DNA from 2 places in the Kitasatospora sp. HPM-01-4 genome. Region 2 is predicted to be linked to the other one. Evidence: riboswitches for the same ligand, from Rfam matches in the RefSeq annotation. Region 2 holds a riboswitch; the other holds the start of a gene.
What was found. A riboswitch is a leader RNA that binds a small molecule or an ion and turns the genes downstream of it on or off. The one in region 2 is predicted to bind cyclic di-AMP.
Positions count from the first base shown of each region.

Region 1: linked by a shared signal. The riboswitch ahead of ACSMTC_RS25410 (M23 family metallopeptidase) and the one ahead of ACSMTC_RS29060 (CAP domain-containing protein) in region 2 are both predicted to bind cyclic di-AMP.

Region 1 is NZ_JBPQGP010000005.1:5,856,055-5,863,204, reverse strand. Features, by position in the region: gene ACSMTC_RS25435 (ATP-dependent Clp protease proteolytic subunit) at 1-612, opposite strand, end outside; gene ACSMTC_RS25430 (ATP-dependent Clp protease proteolytic subunit) at 666-1,283, opposite strand; gene tig (trigger factor) at 1,524-2,891, opposite strand; tRNA gene ACSMTC_RS25420 (tRNA-Pro) at 3,305-3,378, opposite strand; tRNA gene ACSMTC_RS25415 (tRNA-Gly) at 3,556-3,629, shown strand; partial or broken gene ACSMTC_RS25410 (M23 family metallopeptidase) at 3,714-4,115, opposite strand; cyclic di-AMP (ydaO/yuaA leader) riboswitch at 4,239-4,396, opposite strand; gene ACSMTC_RS25405 (DUF6348 family protein) at 4,804-5,583, shown strand; gene ACSMTC_RS25400 (hypothetical protein) at 5,689-5,883, opposite strand; gene ACSMTC_RS25395 (PP2C family protein-serine/threonine phosphatase) at 6,363-7,150, opposite strand, start outside.
Region 2 is NZ_JBPQGP010000005.1:6,638,758-6,645,907, forward strand. Features, by position in the region: gene ACSMTC_RS29030 (sensor histidine kinase) at 1-258, opposite strand, end outside; gene ACSMTC_RS29035 (hypothetical protein) at 326-769, opposite strand; gene ACSMTC_RS29040 (sensor histidine kinase) at 1,065-2,402, shown strand; gene ACSMTC_RS29045 (response regulator) at 2,390-3,064, shown strand; gene ACSMTC_RS29050 (hypothetical protein) at 3,128-3,907, opposite strand; gene ACSMTC_RS29055 (PadR family transcriptional regulator) at 3,904-4,203, opposite strand; cyclic di-AMP (ydaO/yuaA leader) riboswitch at 4,613-4,784, shown strand; gene ACSMTC_RS29060 (CAP domain-containing protein) at 4,787-5,749, shown strand; gene ACSMTC_RS29065 (NAD(P)/FAD-dependent oxidoreductase) at 6,180-7,150, shown strand, end outside.

The DNA.
Region 1 (7,150 bases), 780 kb from region 2:
CAGCCCGTACTCCAGGGCCTCCTCGGCCGTCAGGATCTTGTCGCGCTCGATGTCGTCGCGGACCTGCTGGATGTCCTTCTTGGAGTGCTTGGCCAGCATCTCCTCCAGCTGCTCACGCATCCGGAAGATCTCCTTGGCCTGGATCTCCAGGTCGGACACCTGGCCGCGGCCGGTCTCGGTGTACGGCTGGTGGATCAGGATCCGGGCGTTCGGCAGCGCCATCCGCTTGCCGGGCGTACCGGCGGCCAGCAGCACCGCGGCGGCGGAGGCCGCCTGGCCCATGCAGACCGTGGTGATGTCCGGCTTCACGTACTGCATGGTGTCGTAGATCGCCGTCAGCGCGGTGAAGGAGCCGCCGGGCGAGTTGATGTACATCTGGATCTCGCGGTCCGGGTCCATCGACTCCAGGCACAGCAGCTGGGCCATGATGTCGTTGGCGGAGACGTCGTCCACCTGCGAGCCGAGGAAGATGATGCGCTCCTCGAACAGCTTGGCGTACGGGTCGTACTCGCGGATGCCCTGCGAGGTGCGCTCGACGAAGCGCGGGACGATGTAGCGGCCCTCGGCGCGGGCTCCGTAGAACTCGCCGCGGGGCGTCTGGGGGGTGTTCATGGGGTTCTTGGCCTCCGAGTGCGTACGGGACGAGGTTGGGGTGCGGACGGCGCTCAGGCGCCGGTGCCGCCGCCGCCGGGGACGTCCGCGGCGCTGTGCATGATCGAGTCGATCAGGCCGTACTCCTTGGCCTCCTCCGGGGTGAACCAGCGGTCGCGGTCGGAGTCCGCGGTGACCTTCTCGATGGTCTGGCCGCTGTGGTGCGCGATCAGCTCAGCCATGCGCTGCTTGGTGCGCAGCAGCTGCTCGGCCTGGATCCGGATGTCGGTGGCCGAACCGCCGAGGCCTGCGGAGGGCTGGTGCATCAGGATGTTGGCGTTCGGCAGCGAGAAGCGCTTGCCGGGGGTGCCGGCGGTGAGCAGGAACTGGCCCATCGAGGCCGCCATGCCCATCGCGATCGTCACCACGTCGTTCTTGATGTACTGCATGGTGTCGTAGATCGCCATGCCCGCGGTGATCGAACCACCCGGAGAGTTGATGTAGAGGTAGATGTCCTTGTCCGGGTCAGCGGCCAGGAGCAGCAGCTGGGCGGTGATCTTGTTGGCGATGTCGTCGTCGACCTGCTGGCCGAGGAAGATGATGCGCTCGTTGAGCAGCCGGTTGTAGACCTGGTCCCCCAGGCCACCGAGCACGTCACCAGCGGCGGCGTGCGGCGCCATGAGGCCAGGCATCTGCATCTGCGGGAACGTCACTTAGCCACCTGCTCAGTTGAATTGGACGGACTGGGGGCAGCCGTCACTTGTCGCAGTTTCACTGCGTGAATGTCGCTGTCTAAGGACCCTAACGCTCAGCCCGGGCCACGGAATCCCCCACACAGAACTGTTCGCTGTGAGCGCAGGGTCGGCATTCGAAAACAGCGAGCCCGGGCACCGAAAGGTGCCCGGGCTCGCCATCCGGAACTACGCGGGAACTCAGGCCTCGGTGGTCTCGGCAGCGGCCTCGTCGGCCTCGTCCTCGGCGTCGTCGAAGGAGACGACCTCACCGTTGGTGTCCTTGACGGTGGCGGCCTCGACCACGGTGGCCAGCGCCTTGCCGCGGGCGACCTCGCCGACCAGCAGCGGCACCTGGCCACCCTGGACGACCTGCTGGGCGAACTGGTCCGGGGTGAGACCCGAACCGGCGGCACGGCGGATCAGGTGCTCGGTGAGCTCCTCCTGGTTAACGCCGAGCTCCTCCTTCGCCACGATCGCGTCGAGCACGAACTGGGTCTTGATGCCCTTCTTCGCCTGCTCCTCGGTCTCGGCCAGGAACTCCTCCAGGGTCTTGCCCTGGGTGGTGAGGTAGGTGTCCAGGTTCAGACCCATGGGCTCCAGCTGGTGGTGCTCCAGGTTGTGGCGGCGGGTCTCGACCTCGTCCTTGAGGAGCTTGGCCGGGTACTCCATCTCGACCAGCTTCAGCAGCTCGTCCAGGACGCGCTCCTGGGCCTGGGTGGCCTGGTCGAACTCACGCATGCGCTCCAGGCGCTTGCGGGAGTCGGCCTTCAGCTCCTCCAGGGTGTCGAACTCGCTGGCCAGCTGGGCGAACTCGTCATCCAGCGCCGGGAGCTCCTTCTCCTGGACGGTCTTCACGGTGACGGTGACCTCGGAGCTCTTGCCGGCCTGGGTGCCGCCCTTGAGCTCGGTGGTGAAGGTCTTGGCCTCACCGGCGGACAGGCCGACGACGGCCTCGTCGATGCCGTCCAGCAGACGGCCGGAGCCGATCTCGTAGCTGACGTCGGAGGCGGTGCCGTCCTCCGGGACCTCGCCGTCGACCTTGGCCTCCAGGTCGACGATCACGACGTCGCCCTCGGCGGCGGCGCGCTCGACGTCCTTGACCGAGGAGAAGCGCTCACGCAGCTGCTCCAGGGACTTCTCTACGTCGGCGTCCTCGACCACGATCGGGTCGACCTCGACCTCGATGGCGGTGAAGTCCGGCAGGGTGATCTCCGGGCGGATGTCGACCTCGGCGGTGAACTTCAGGTCACCGCCGTCGGCGATCCGCTCGACACCCTCGATGTCGGTGATCTCGGGCTGACCGAGGACCTCGATCTTGCCCTCGTCGACGGCCTGCGTGTAGAAGCGCGGCAGGGCGTCGTTGACCGCCTCCTCCAGCACGGCGGCACGGCCGAAGCGCTGGTCGATGACGCGGGCCGGGATCTTGCCCTTGCGGAAGCCCGGGACCGAGACCTGCTGGTTGATCTTCTTGTACGCCGCGTCGAGGCTGGGCTTGAGCTCCTCGAAGGGCACCTCGACGGTGAGTCGAACCCGGGTCGGGTTCAGAGTCTCGACGGCGCTCTTCACGGTTGGGTCTCCTAAGGGCTTGCGGTCAGGTTGTCTCCGCCCGTCCGGCTCATCCGGCACGGGCGAGACGGGCGATGGGCGGTTGGGGCTGCATCTCCCGTACGTGGTGGACGGTGAGCGTGACTCCTCGCCCTCGGGCGGTCGACCTGCGCGTATGCACAGGGACTACCGGCCAGCGGCCCATCCTACCGGTACCACGAAAGGCGGACGCCAGGCCCGCCCGCGATCAGCGTGCCGCCGCCCGATCGGGCGCGGCCCCGGCGCACCGGACGCGGCCGCACGGCCACCGGCCGACCGACCCCCGGAAGGGCCCGATGTGTCGTCAACTGACCGGCGCCGCACACGGCTTCAAGAGCGAGGCCGTCCGGGAAAGCCAACAGGGCCCCGCCCGCTGACGAGACCCTGCCGCACTGTCGGGGTGACCGGATTCGAACCGACGACCTTCCGCTCCCAAAGCGGACGCGCTACCAAACTGCGCCACACCCCGTGGTGCCGAGAGGAAGCGTACACGTCGGCCGGGCCGCGCTCGCCGCTATATCGGGAGCCCACCGGACATGCCCGGAACCGAAAGCAGTGTGCAAGCAACCGACCGAACCAGGTAGGCTGACTCCGTCCTCGTGACCGACAGGTTCCCGGGGGCGTCGTATGCGCATGTATGCGGCACGCGGGTGTAGCTCAATGGTAGAGCCCCAGTCTTCCAAACTGGTCACGCGAGTTCGATTCTCGTCACCCGCTCCAGACACTTCGGCCCCGGGCCGACGGTTTCCACCGTCGGCCCGGGGCCGAAGTCGTGTTCCCAGCCCCGTCCGGGCTGAGTGCGTGTCAGAGGCGGACGCCGTGGCGCACCAGGTAGCTCACCGGGTTGATGTCGGAGCCGTAGGCCGGGCCGGTGCGGACCTCGAAGTGCAGGTGCGGGCCCTTGGCGTTGCCGGTGGCACCGGAACGGCCGATCTGCTGGCCGACGGCCACGGACTGACCGGCCCGGACGTTGATCGCCGAGAGGTGGGCGTACTCGGAGTACTTGCCGTCGGTGTGCCGGATGACGACCTGGTTTCCGTACGAGCCGCCCCAGCCCGCGGTGACCACGGTGCCGGTGGTGACGGCCCTGACGGGGGTGCCGGTGAAGACCAGGAAGTCCACGCCGGTGTGGTGGCCGCTGACCCACGAGGAGCCGGTCGCGTGGTACGGGGTGCCCAGGTGGGGGTTGGCCACCGGGGAGGTGTAGGCCGGGGCGGCCTGGGCCGCGGTGGCGGGCAGCGCCAGGGCGGCGCCGGTCGCGCCGGCGACCAGCGCGCGGCGGGCGAATCGGGGCAGCCGGGAACGGCGGGCGTCCTGCGCGAGCATGGGGAGTCCTCTCCGACGCCTGCGAGGTGAGCTGTCGGGTTCGGACCGGAAGTAGCCCGGCCGCCGGGAAGCGGCTTCACCCCTAGCCGGCCCGGTTCTCCGGGCGCGGCGACCTGCCTGTGGTTCCCCCGCTCCTGCCGTGCACTGCGCGAAGTGCGGCCTCCGGGCGGCGGCAGGACTCGGCGTTCCACCTGGCGGGCCGACCCGGACGATGACCGGGCTGGCTGAAGAAAAACCGATCCGACGTACACGGAGCAAGTTAGCCCCGCTTAGGCATAAGGAGCGCATAAGGACACCGGAGGCCGGCGGTCACTCTCCGGTCACGCCGAACCGCCGTGTGCAGCCGGATCGGTCACGGTCGGCCGGACGAATCCACACAGATCGTCATGGAATCCACACTCCGCATCAATCCGGACACCCTCCGGTGCGACCTGGAGATTCCCCGGTGAGCTGTGTCACGCCCACCGTGCCGGACACGGCTGACGGTCCGTTTCCCGCAGGGGCCCGCGGCCGATACCCTCGCGAGCGTTCGCCTTAACGATCATTTATTCGAGCTAGGAGCCCACCCGTGCGCCCGCAGGACCGTATGGCCGTCATCCAGCGCAGTGTGGTCCGCGAAATGGCGCAGTTCGGCGTGGAGTTCACGGTGGACGGCGAGGTGGTCCGCGGTCCCGGCACCACGGCGGTGGCGGTCCGCGAGCACCCGGGCCAGGGCGGGAGCGGCCATGTGGACCTCGGTTTCGTCCTCGACCTCGGGCGCGCGGACGCCCCCGTGGTCTGGGACTGCGCGGCCGGGCTCGGCAAGACCGAGGAGGAGAAGCTCGACAACGCCGTGAAGATGTGGGCCACCACCACCGCCTCGACCGTGGTGGAGCTGCTGGAGCACCGGGGCGAGCACGGGGACCACTACCGGCCCGCCGAGCTGGCGGGCTGGCGGGCGATCCAGGGTCCGGCGGCCGTCTTCGGGTTCGGCAACGAGCGACTGGCCGGCTGGCTGGCCGACCACCAGCCGCTGACCGCGATCGCCGAGGCGCTCGGCCCCAGGCTCACCGGCGGACAGCTGAACGGCGTGAAGCTGTTCCTCGGCGGCCGGGCCGGCGACGACATCGCCGAGGTCCGGTTGAACGGCGAGGTCTCGGAGGCCGCCTCGGCCGCACTGCACGCACTGGACTGGCCGCGCGGCGAGCGGTTCTGCTGGGCCCGCCTGTTCGTCCTGCTGATCCCCGAGGGCGGAGTGCAGCCGGAGCCCGTGTGCTCCGTCCCGGTGCCCGCACCCGTCGCGGCACCGGCGCCCAGGCCCGGACTGCTGGCCCGGGTCAGGCACGTACTGCGGTCCGCCCGGCGCTAGGGGTACTCGGTGACCGAGTACGGCCCGGGCCACGGCCGGCGTCACCCCCGCCGGGCACCCGGCGCCGCGCGCTGATCCGGGAGGACCGGCCGGACGGGTGTCGGCTCAGCCGGAGAAGGACTTGAGGCTGTTGGCCACCGAGGTGAGGAAGTTCTTGATCGGCTCCGCCGCCGTGGAGGCACTGAGCATGAATCCGAAGAGGGCCGAAATGATCGCGTGACTGGTCTTCAACTGCTTGTTGCGGATGAAGATGAAGACGAGGGCACCGAACAGCACCAGTGCGGAGACGGAGAGCACCACCCGGACTCACTTCCTTACTACGTTGCGGGGTTTCATCCGGAAACCCTGTGGCGACGCCGGAGCCCGGCCTGTCTGGCGGGGCACGGCCGTGTGGCGCCGACCGAGAGCCGCATGCAACGCCCCCCATCCCCCGACTACCGATACCGACCAGTCCCGCCCACCGACTCAGTGTGGTCGGTCATGCCGACTGCGTAAAGGCGTAGCCGAAAGCCCGGCTGGAAGTTCCTGGCATGTGAGACGAATTTCCGCCGACCGAGACGATAGCCCAGGGCTTCTGACGAACTGTCGGCAGGGGCTCCCCCACCGGCCCGGTCAGCGGTGATCCAGTGGTCGGGCAGCGGCGGCGGCACCGCGTCGGGGGCCCGTCAGGATTGGCCGAAGATCGGCTGCCGGACTTGACACACCTGTCCGGTGTTCGAATCCACTGCCGCCCGGGCACCGGCACCGGCCGGTACCGCCTCGCACCGCTCCGTGCCGCCTCACTGACGCCAGAGCAGCAGCACCGCCCGGTCGTCGTTGACGTCCTTGGCCACGGTCTCGATCAGCCGGACCGCCGCACCACGGCTGCCGCTCTGCAGCAGCGCCCCGGCGACCAGCCGGTCGGCCTCGCCCATCAGCCGGTCCATGCCCTCGGACAGATCGCGCCCGGGCACCTCGACCATACCGTCGGTGCAGAGCATCAGCAGGTCGCCGCGGTCCAGCCGGCCCCGCACTCCCTCGAACTTGGCGCCGTCGTAGATCCCGAGCAGCGGCCCCTCGGCCGCCTCCTTGACCTCCCAGCGTCCCGCTCCCGACCGCCGCTGCATCCCCGGCAGGTGCCCGGCCGAGAGCAGCTCGTACTCACCGGTGTCCAAGTCCAGCACCAGATGGACGGCGGTGGCGAAGCCCTCCTCCCAGTCCTGCCGCAGCAGGTAGCCGTTGGCGGCGGGCAGGAACTCGTGCGCGGGCAGCGAGCCGAGCAGGCCGCCGAAGGCGCCGGACAGCAGCAGGGCGCGCGAGCCGGCGTCCATGCCCTTGCCGGAGACGTCCGCCAGGACGCACTCCAGCACCCGCCGCCCCGGCCCGGTCCTGGCGGCCACCACGAAGTCACCGGAGAAGGACTGGCCGCCGGCCGGGCGCAGCGCCATGTCCGCGTACCAGCCCTCGGGCAGCACGGGGACCTGGCTCTGCACCCGCAGCCGTTCGCGCAGGTCGAAGAGCATGGTGCCGCCGCCGCGCCAGGGCACGCCGACCCGGCTGCGGAACTGCGCCAGCAGCAGGCCGGCCA
Region 2 (7,150 bases):
CCACGGCTCCCTGACCACCAGGACCGCCGTGATCACGATCAGCACGGTGAAGAACACCGCCATCACCGGCACACGCTCGCGCCAGGCCGGATGCAGTGTGAAGACCCACAGCATCCAGACCGCGGCCAGCGCGCACAGGGCCAGGTCGATGAAGAGGGACCCGCCCGAGGACCGCCGCTCGGCGACCACCGTGACGACGGTCAGGACCGCCAGCAGCGCATATGGCACAACGGTCGCCGACACGAGTCGGTGTCGCACCGGACCCCTCATCCACGCCCCCTCAAGCTGCCGTTCCACCGGACAATCTAGCCGTGACCGGCGCGGGCTATCCGGAGGCGAACAGCGAGCGCAGGTGCCTGCCGTTGACGATCGCCACGACGCCCAGGAGGAGCAGTCCGCACGCGCCCTGCTCGATCCTCATCCACAGCGGCAGGAGATTGGGGAGCGGCACGAGGACGGCGATGGCCGCGACCATGGCGCCCGAGGCTATTCGGAGCCGCAGATACGCCCGGCGGTGGCCGCGCGAGGCGCCGACGACGAAGGAGAGCATCAGCAGGGAGGTGAGGACGACGATCGTGCCCCGGATCCAGACCGTCGCGTTCACCAGCCCGGGATCACGGCGGAGCAGGCAGGCGGCCACGAGGGTGAGCAGGCTGAGGGCGATGTAGCCGCCGACGAGGCGCTTCATGGTGCGAAAAGCCGTCAGGCTGCGTGGATGGCTCGGGAGTTGGTCGGACGGGGCGGCGGGCTGTGCGTTGCGGGTGTTCACGGTGGGTCTTCTCCTCTCTCGGGTGGCCTCCAGCGTCGCAACGCCACGGCAGTCCGCGCATCGGTCGATCTACCGGAACCGCGGCTGAACCGCTGTACCGACCGGAAGGCCGAGCCGGTCCACCGTTCGGCTGACCGGCTCTCAGCACACGGTGTCCGCCTCCGGGTTCGGTCCGACCCCGCCGGTCCCGCCTCCGACCCCGCCGGTCCCCGGCCGACCCGGCCACCGATCCCCCGCCGACCCGGCCGTCGACTACGGTTGGGTGACTTGACCAGCGAAGGCACGGAGGGGACGGATGCCCGGAGTACTGGCCGCCGAACCGTCCGGGCTCGCGTTGTGGGGAGCGCTGAGGGCGCGCCCGATCCGCTTCCTGTACTCGGGCTGGCCGTGGCGCTGCTGGGCGTACCTGCTGAGCGGGGCGCTGCTGGGCACGGTCACCCTCGTGCTGCTGGCGGTGCTGCTGGTCCTGGGAGTCGGACTCTCGGTCGTCGGGATCGGGCTGGTCATCCTCGCGCTCACCGCGCTGGCCGGGATACCCGTGGGCGCCGTCGAGCGGCGGCGGATGCGGCTGGTGGAGCCGGAGACCGTACCGAGCCCGCACCCCGTGCTGGCGGCCGGGCCCGGCCACGGGGTCGCCCACCGGGTACGGACCCGGCTGCGCGAGCGCGCGACCTGGCGCGAACTGGGCCACGCCGGCGCGCTGGCGCTGGTCTTCGCGGCCATCGACCTCGCGTTCACCGCGCTGCTGGCCCTGTCCTTCGTGTTCCTGGTCTCGCCGCTGGTCGTGGCCGCCCTGGCACCCGAGACGGTGATGCTCCTACCCGGGCACGCGGTGGACGGACCGGTGGAGGCCCTGCTCGGCGGCGCGGCCGGACTGCTCGGCCTGGTGTGCTGCGCCTATCTGGGCGCGCTGCTGACCGGTGCCCAGATCGGGCTGTCCCGGCTGCTGCTGGCCGCCCGGGAGGCCGAGCCGGCCGGGCAGGTGGTCGAACTCACCCGCTCCCGCGCCCGGTTGGCCGACGCCTTCGAGAGCGAACGCCGGCGCATCGAGCGTGATCTGCACGACGGCGCGCAACAGCAACTCGTCGCGCTGACCATGACCCTGGGCCTGGTGCGGCTGAGGCTCGGCGCCGGCCAGGGCGAGGCGGCGGCCGAGCTGGCCGCCCGCGCGCAGGGTGAGGCCCGCCGGGCACTGGACCAACTCCGCGACCTGGTGCGGGGAATCCACCCCCGGGTGCTCGCCGACCACGGCCTGGCGGCCGCCGTCGCCGAGGTCGCGGTACGCAACCCGATCCCGGTCCGGGTGGACCTCGACCTGCCGTACCGGCTGCCCGAACAGGTCGAGACCATGGCCTACTTCAGCGTCACCGAGGCGCTCGCCAACGCCGCCAAGCACAGTGGCGCCACCCGGGTCACCGTCGCCGGACACCACGCCGACGGCCTGCTCTCGCTGCTGATCAGCGACGACGGGCGCGGCGGCGCGGATCCGGCGGCCGGCGGCGGACTCCAGGGCCTGGCCGACCGGCTGGCGATCCTGCAGGGCCGGCTGCTGCTGACCAGTCCGGCCGGCGGACCCACCCGGCTGCGAGTCGAAGTCCCCTGCTCCGCCCGGGAGGTGGCGTGCTCCGCATAGTCCTGGCCGAGGATTCCGTCCTGCTCAGGGCGGGCCTGGTCGAACTGCTCACCCTCGGCGGCCATCAGGTCACCGCCGCCGTCGGGGACGCCGAGGAGCTGGTCCGCGCGGTGGACGCGGACCTTCCCGACCTCGTCCTCACCGACGTCCGGATGCCACCGGGTTACGGCGACGAGGGCCTGCGGGCCGTCCTCGAACTGCGCACCCGGCACCCCGAGTTGCCGGTGGTGGTGCTCTCCCAGTACGTCGCCACCGCCTACGCCGCCCAGCTCCTGTCGGGCGGTGACCCGGGCCGGGGCGGACTCGGCTACCTGCTCAAGGACCGGGTCGGTGAGGTGGCCGAGTTCCTGGACGCGCTGCGCCGGGTGGCCGACGGCCGGACCGTCATCGACCCCGAGGTCGTCAGGACCCTGCTCACCCAGCGGTCCGCCGGCAGCTCCGCCGCCCGGGCGCTCGACCGGCTGACTCCCAGGGAACGCGAAGTCCTCGCCCTGATGGCCGAGGGCCGCAACAACCAGTCCATCGCCCGGGAGCTGGTCGTCACCGAGGCCGCCGTGGTCAAACACGCGGGCAACATCTTCACCAAACTCGATCTCGACCCGACCGACGGCAACCGCCGTGTCCTCGCCGTCCTCGCCCACCTCCGCGCCGACGGCGGGTAGCCGGCGTAGCCGGGGCTCCGGTCGGAGCCCCGGCAGGGGCGGGGTGCGGCCCGGCGGTCCCGGTCAGTCGGTGGCCACGGACCGCAGGTCGCGCAGGGTGGCGGTGAGTGCCCACGCGAGCAGTACCAGCGCCGCCCCCGCCGCCACCGCGATGTGGTCGGGGGTCTGACGGGCCGCCGAGGCCGCGAGGACGACCGATCCGGTGAGCACGCCGGCCGCGGTCAGGCTCCACAGGCCCAGGCGGAGTCGCCCGGACGGGGGCGCTGCGACCACGGTCCCGCCGAGGCCCGCGAAGAACCGGCAGGTCTGGACGGCTCCGGCGGCCAGGGTGGTCCAGTAGGCGAAGACGGCGAGGTGGTGCCAGGGGCCCGTGGCGAGCGAGGGCGCTCCGAGGCGCACCACGGCCACCATGCCCGCCCCGACCAGGGCGGGGGCGGCGAGCCGGCGGAGCGCCCGGCCGGCCAGTGCGGTCGCGGCGGCGCGGGTCGGGCGGGGGAGCGGCGCGACGAGGGCGAGGCCGAGCAGGAACAGGACGGTGCAGGTGTTCCCTGCCCAGGTGCCGCCGGGGGCGGAGGTGAACCGGGCGCCCTGCGCGGTGGCGACGCGCCCTGACAGTGCGCCGAGCGCAGCGACCGTTATGGCCAGCGTGGCCGCCCGTTGGCGGCGCTGGGCGTGGTGGTCGGCGGGCCAGATCGCGGGGTGCAGCCACATGTCCGCGATGCCGACGGCCAGGCTCGGCCAGGCCCGCCAGCCGGCCGCCCGGGCGTCCTCCTCGAGCGCCTCGCCCCACCGCTCCCGGAACACGCCGGGGTAGAGCCGGACCAGGCCTCGGTGGAGACTCAAGCCGGGCTCACCCCCAGGCTCCGCAGTCCAGCCCTGGCGACCTTCGCCATGGACCGCAGTTCCTGTTCAAGTACCTGGCGGCCCTTGGGAGTCAGCCGTACGGGCCGCTGGCGTCCCTGCTCCTCGGCGGGCTCGATCAGCTGCTTGGCCTCCAGCCGGCTGAGTGCCCCGTACAGGCTCCCGGGGCCCAGTCGTTCTCCGACCAGTTCCTCGATCGCCGTGTTGATGGCGTAGCCGTGCAGCGGCCCGTCGGCCAGCACGCACAGCACCAGAGTCTGGGCGTCGTTCGCCTGCATCCGCCGCGCTCCTCTCCCTCTTGGGCGAAACGGTACTACGCGGTGTGTACTGTGCCGCCACGCCTGACAGTGAGGCCCTCTTGCTGCTGCGAGCAGCCCGTCCGTCCACCGTGCCGGTCGCGGCGACGGCGGCCGCCGACCGGGGATGCGGCCGGCCGGCTCCGATGGCCGAGGGTCGCAGTACCCGGTGTCGGGGCCGGGGAAGTCGGGTCAGAAAGGTGTCCGATTAGGTCGTTTATGGGCAATGTGTCACTGAATATGGCAATCAGTCAGCTTTTCATGCCATTTCTATGTGAGGTGCGTAATACGAACTTGTGTCCGGCGGGTGGAACTGCCTAGCGTTCAGGCTGTTCGCACCTGCGGACCCTGCCGCCGGGACGCCGAGTCCTGTCCACCGGTCGGCAGGACGTCGAGCAGTGCACCGGGCAGGAGCGGGGGAACCAGGTAGTTCGCCGCGCCCTGCCCAGCCCGCTCCCGGGCTCGGTGGGTCGCGGCTCGGGGTGAAGCCGTTCTGTGTGCGGCCGGGCTACCTCACGGCCCGAACCCGACAGCTCACCTCGCAGGCGTCGCAGAGGAACGCCCCATGCTGACTTCAGGTTCCGGCCGGCATCGCCGTGCGCGCCGGAGTTACACCCCGCGTCTTGCCGCCACCGCCGGGATCGCCGGCGCCGGTCTCATGCTGCCGCTGCTGAGTGCGAGCGGAGCCTCCGCGGCGCCCGGCTCCCACACCTACGCGAGCTACGCCGGGTGGCAGGAGCACCACCAGTACCACCACCAGGCCGGCTCCGGGGGGCAGCGCCACCAGGCCGGCTCGCACACCGCGCCGCACGCCGCGCGGCCCGCCGGTCAGGCTCCCGCCGGGAAGTCCCACGCCTCCCCGACCGCTTCGGCCACCCAGGCCCCGGACACCGAGAGCGCGCAGCCCGCCGCCGACTACCAGGGCTCCCACGGCGCGCGGCCGACCGCTCAGGCCTCGACCCCGTCGTCCGACGCCTCCGCTCCGTCGTCCGAGGCGTCCGCCCCGTCGTCGCCGTCCGCGTCCCCGTCGGCTCCGGCCGGCCAGGCCCCCGCCGCCACCCCCACGGCCACGCCCACCGCCCCGTCCGCGACGAGCGGTTCGAGTTCGGACGCCGTACAGCAGGTGCTCAGCCTGATCAACCAGGCACGGGCCGCCCAGGGCCTGCCCGCCTACACCATCACGGCGGGTCTGACCCGCAGCGCCGAGGCCCACAACCAGACGATGGCCGGCGGCTGTGGCATGTCCCACCAGTGCCCGGGCGAGGCCGAGTTGGGAGCGCGGGAGACGGCCGCGGGCGTCCAGTGGAACGCCATCGGGGAGAACATAGGTTACGGCGGCGGGGTCGGCTCCGCCGCCCAGGACATCGCCGCGATGGCCGTCAGTCTGACCCAGGACATGCTGAACGAGACGCCGCCGGACGACGGCCACCGCAAGAACATCCTCAGCGGCGAGTTCAGCCACATCGGCATCGCCGTCTACCGGGATGCCCACGGCACCGTCTGGCTCACCCAGGACTTCTCCAACTGACCTGTCCTGTAAGGACATCGGCCGAGATGGCCCGGTCCTCTCCCCGGCAGGGCCCGCCGCCCCGTTCCCTCGGGCGGCGGGCCCTGCCGGACGGTGCGGTGTCGGGAGGTGGTGTCGAAGGCGGGGCGTGTCCATCGGGTGCGCGACCGGGATCGCCCGGGCGGTTCCGTGTGGGTGGCGTTCCTTGTCGATGCACGTTCACCTCCAGTCCGATCTGATGGTTAGCGGCCCAGCTCGGGTGGGCAGAATGCATCCGGTTCGTCCTCGCACGCTCCCCACGTACGCTGCACGCGCTGGTCCGCGCCTGTGCACCACCCCATCGCACCGCAGCACCACCTTCCGCCTCCGCGCCGCACCACCCGCCTCCGCACCACCCGCCGCCCAGTGCAAGGCCCGGCGTACAGCTCCGCCGGGTGAGAGAGGGGCCGAGATGTCGTTACCTGTTGGCAGAGCCGCCGTGCTGGGAGGCAGCCTGGCCGGGCTGCTGCACGCCTGGGTCCTCGCCGAGGCGGGCTGGCAGGTGACCCTGGTGGAGCGCGACCGCCGACCGGGCAGGGCCGAGTTCGCCGGGGGAGTCCCGCAGGCCCGCCAGGCCCACCTGCTGATGCCGGCCGGACTGGATGCCATCGAGCGGCTGCTGCCCGGCACGACCGAGCTGCTCATCGACGCGGGGGCGCAGCGCCTCGGCCTGCCCAGCGACATCCGCTGGCTCACGCCGGCCGGCTGGCTCCCCTCCTTCTCGCCGCGGCACACCATCGTCAGTCTCACCCGCCCCCTGATCGACTGGGCGCTGCGCCACCAGGTGCTGTCGCACCCGGGTATCGAGGCGCGTGAGGGAGTCGACGCCGTCGGGCTCACCGTCGCCGGACCCCGGATCGCCGGAGTCCGCTACCGGCGGCGCGGCGACCGTGACCGGACCGAGTCGGTGCTGCCCGCGGAGGTGGTGGTCGATGCCACCGGCCGTACGTCCCGAACTCCTCACTGGCTGAACGACCTTGGGCTCGACGCGCCCGAGGAGAGCGTGATGGACGGCGGGGTCAGCTACTCGACCGGGCTGTTCCGCAGGGCCGAGGGGGGCCTGTCCGCCGGCCGTGCGCTCTACCTCCAGCCCCGGCCCGGGCGCAATCCGCGCTTCGGGCTGCTGTTCCCGGTGGAGGGGGACCGCTGGATGGTGACGGTCGGCGGGATGCGCGGCTTCACCGCACCCACCGACCTCGACGGATTCCTCGCCTTCAGCCGGGAGTTGCGCACACCGGACCTGTACGAGCTGCTCAAGGGCCTCGAACCGGTCGCCCCGATCCACGGCTTCCGCCCGCCGCCCAGCCGGCGGCGGCACTACGAGCGGCTGGCCGGTCTACCCGAGGGGCTGCTGGTGGTCGGCGACGCTGCCTGCACCTTCAA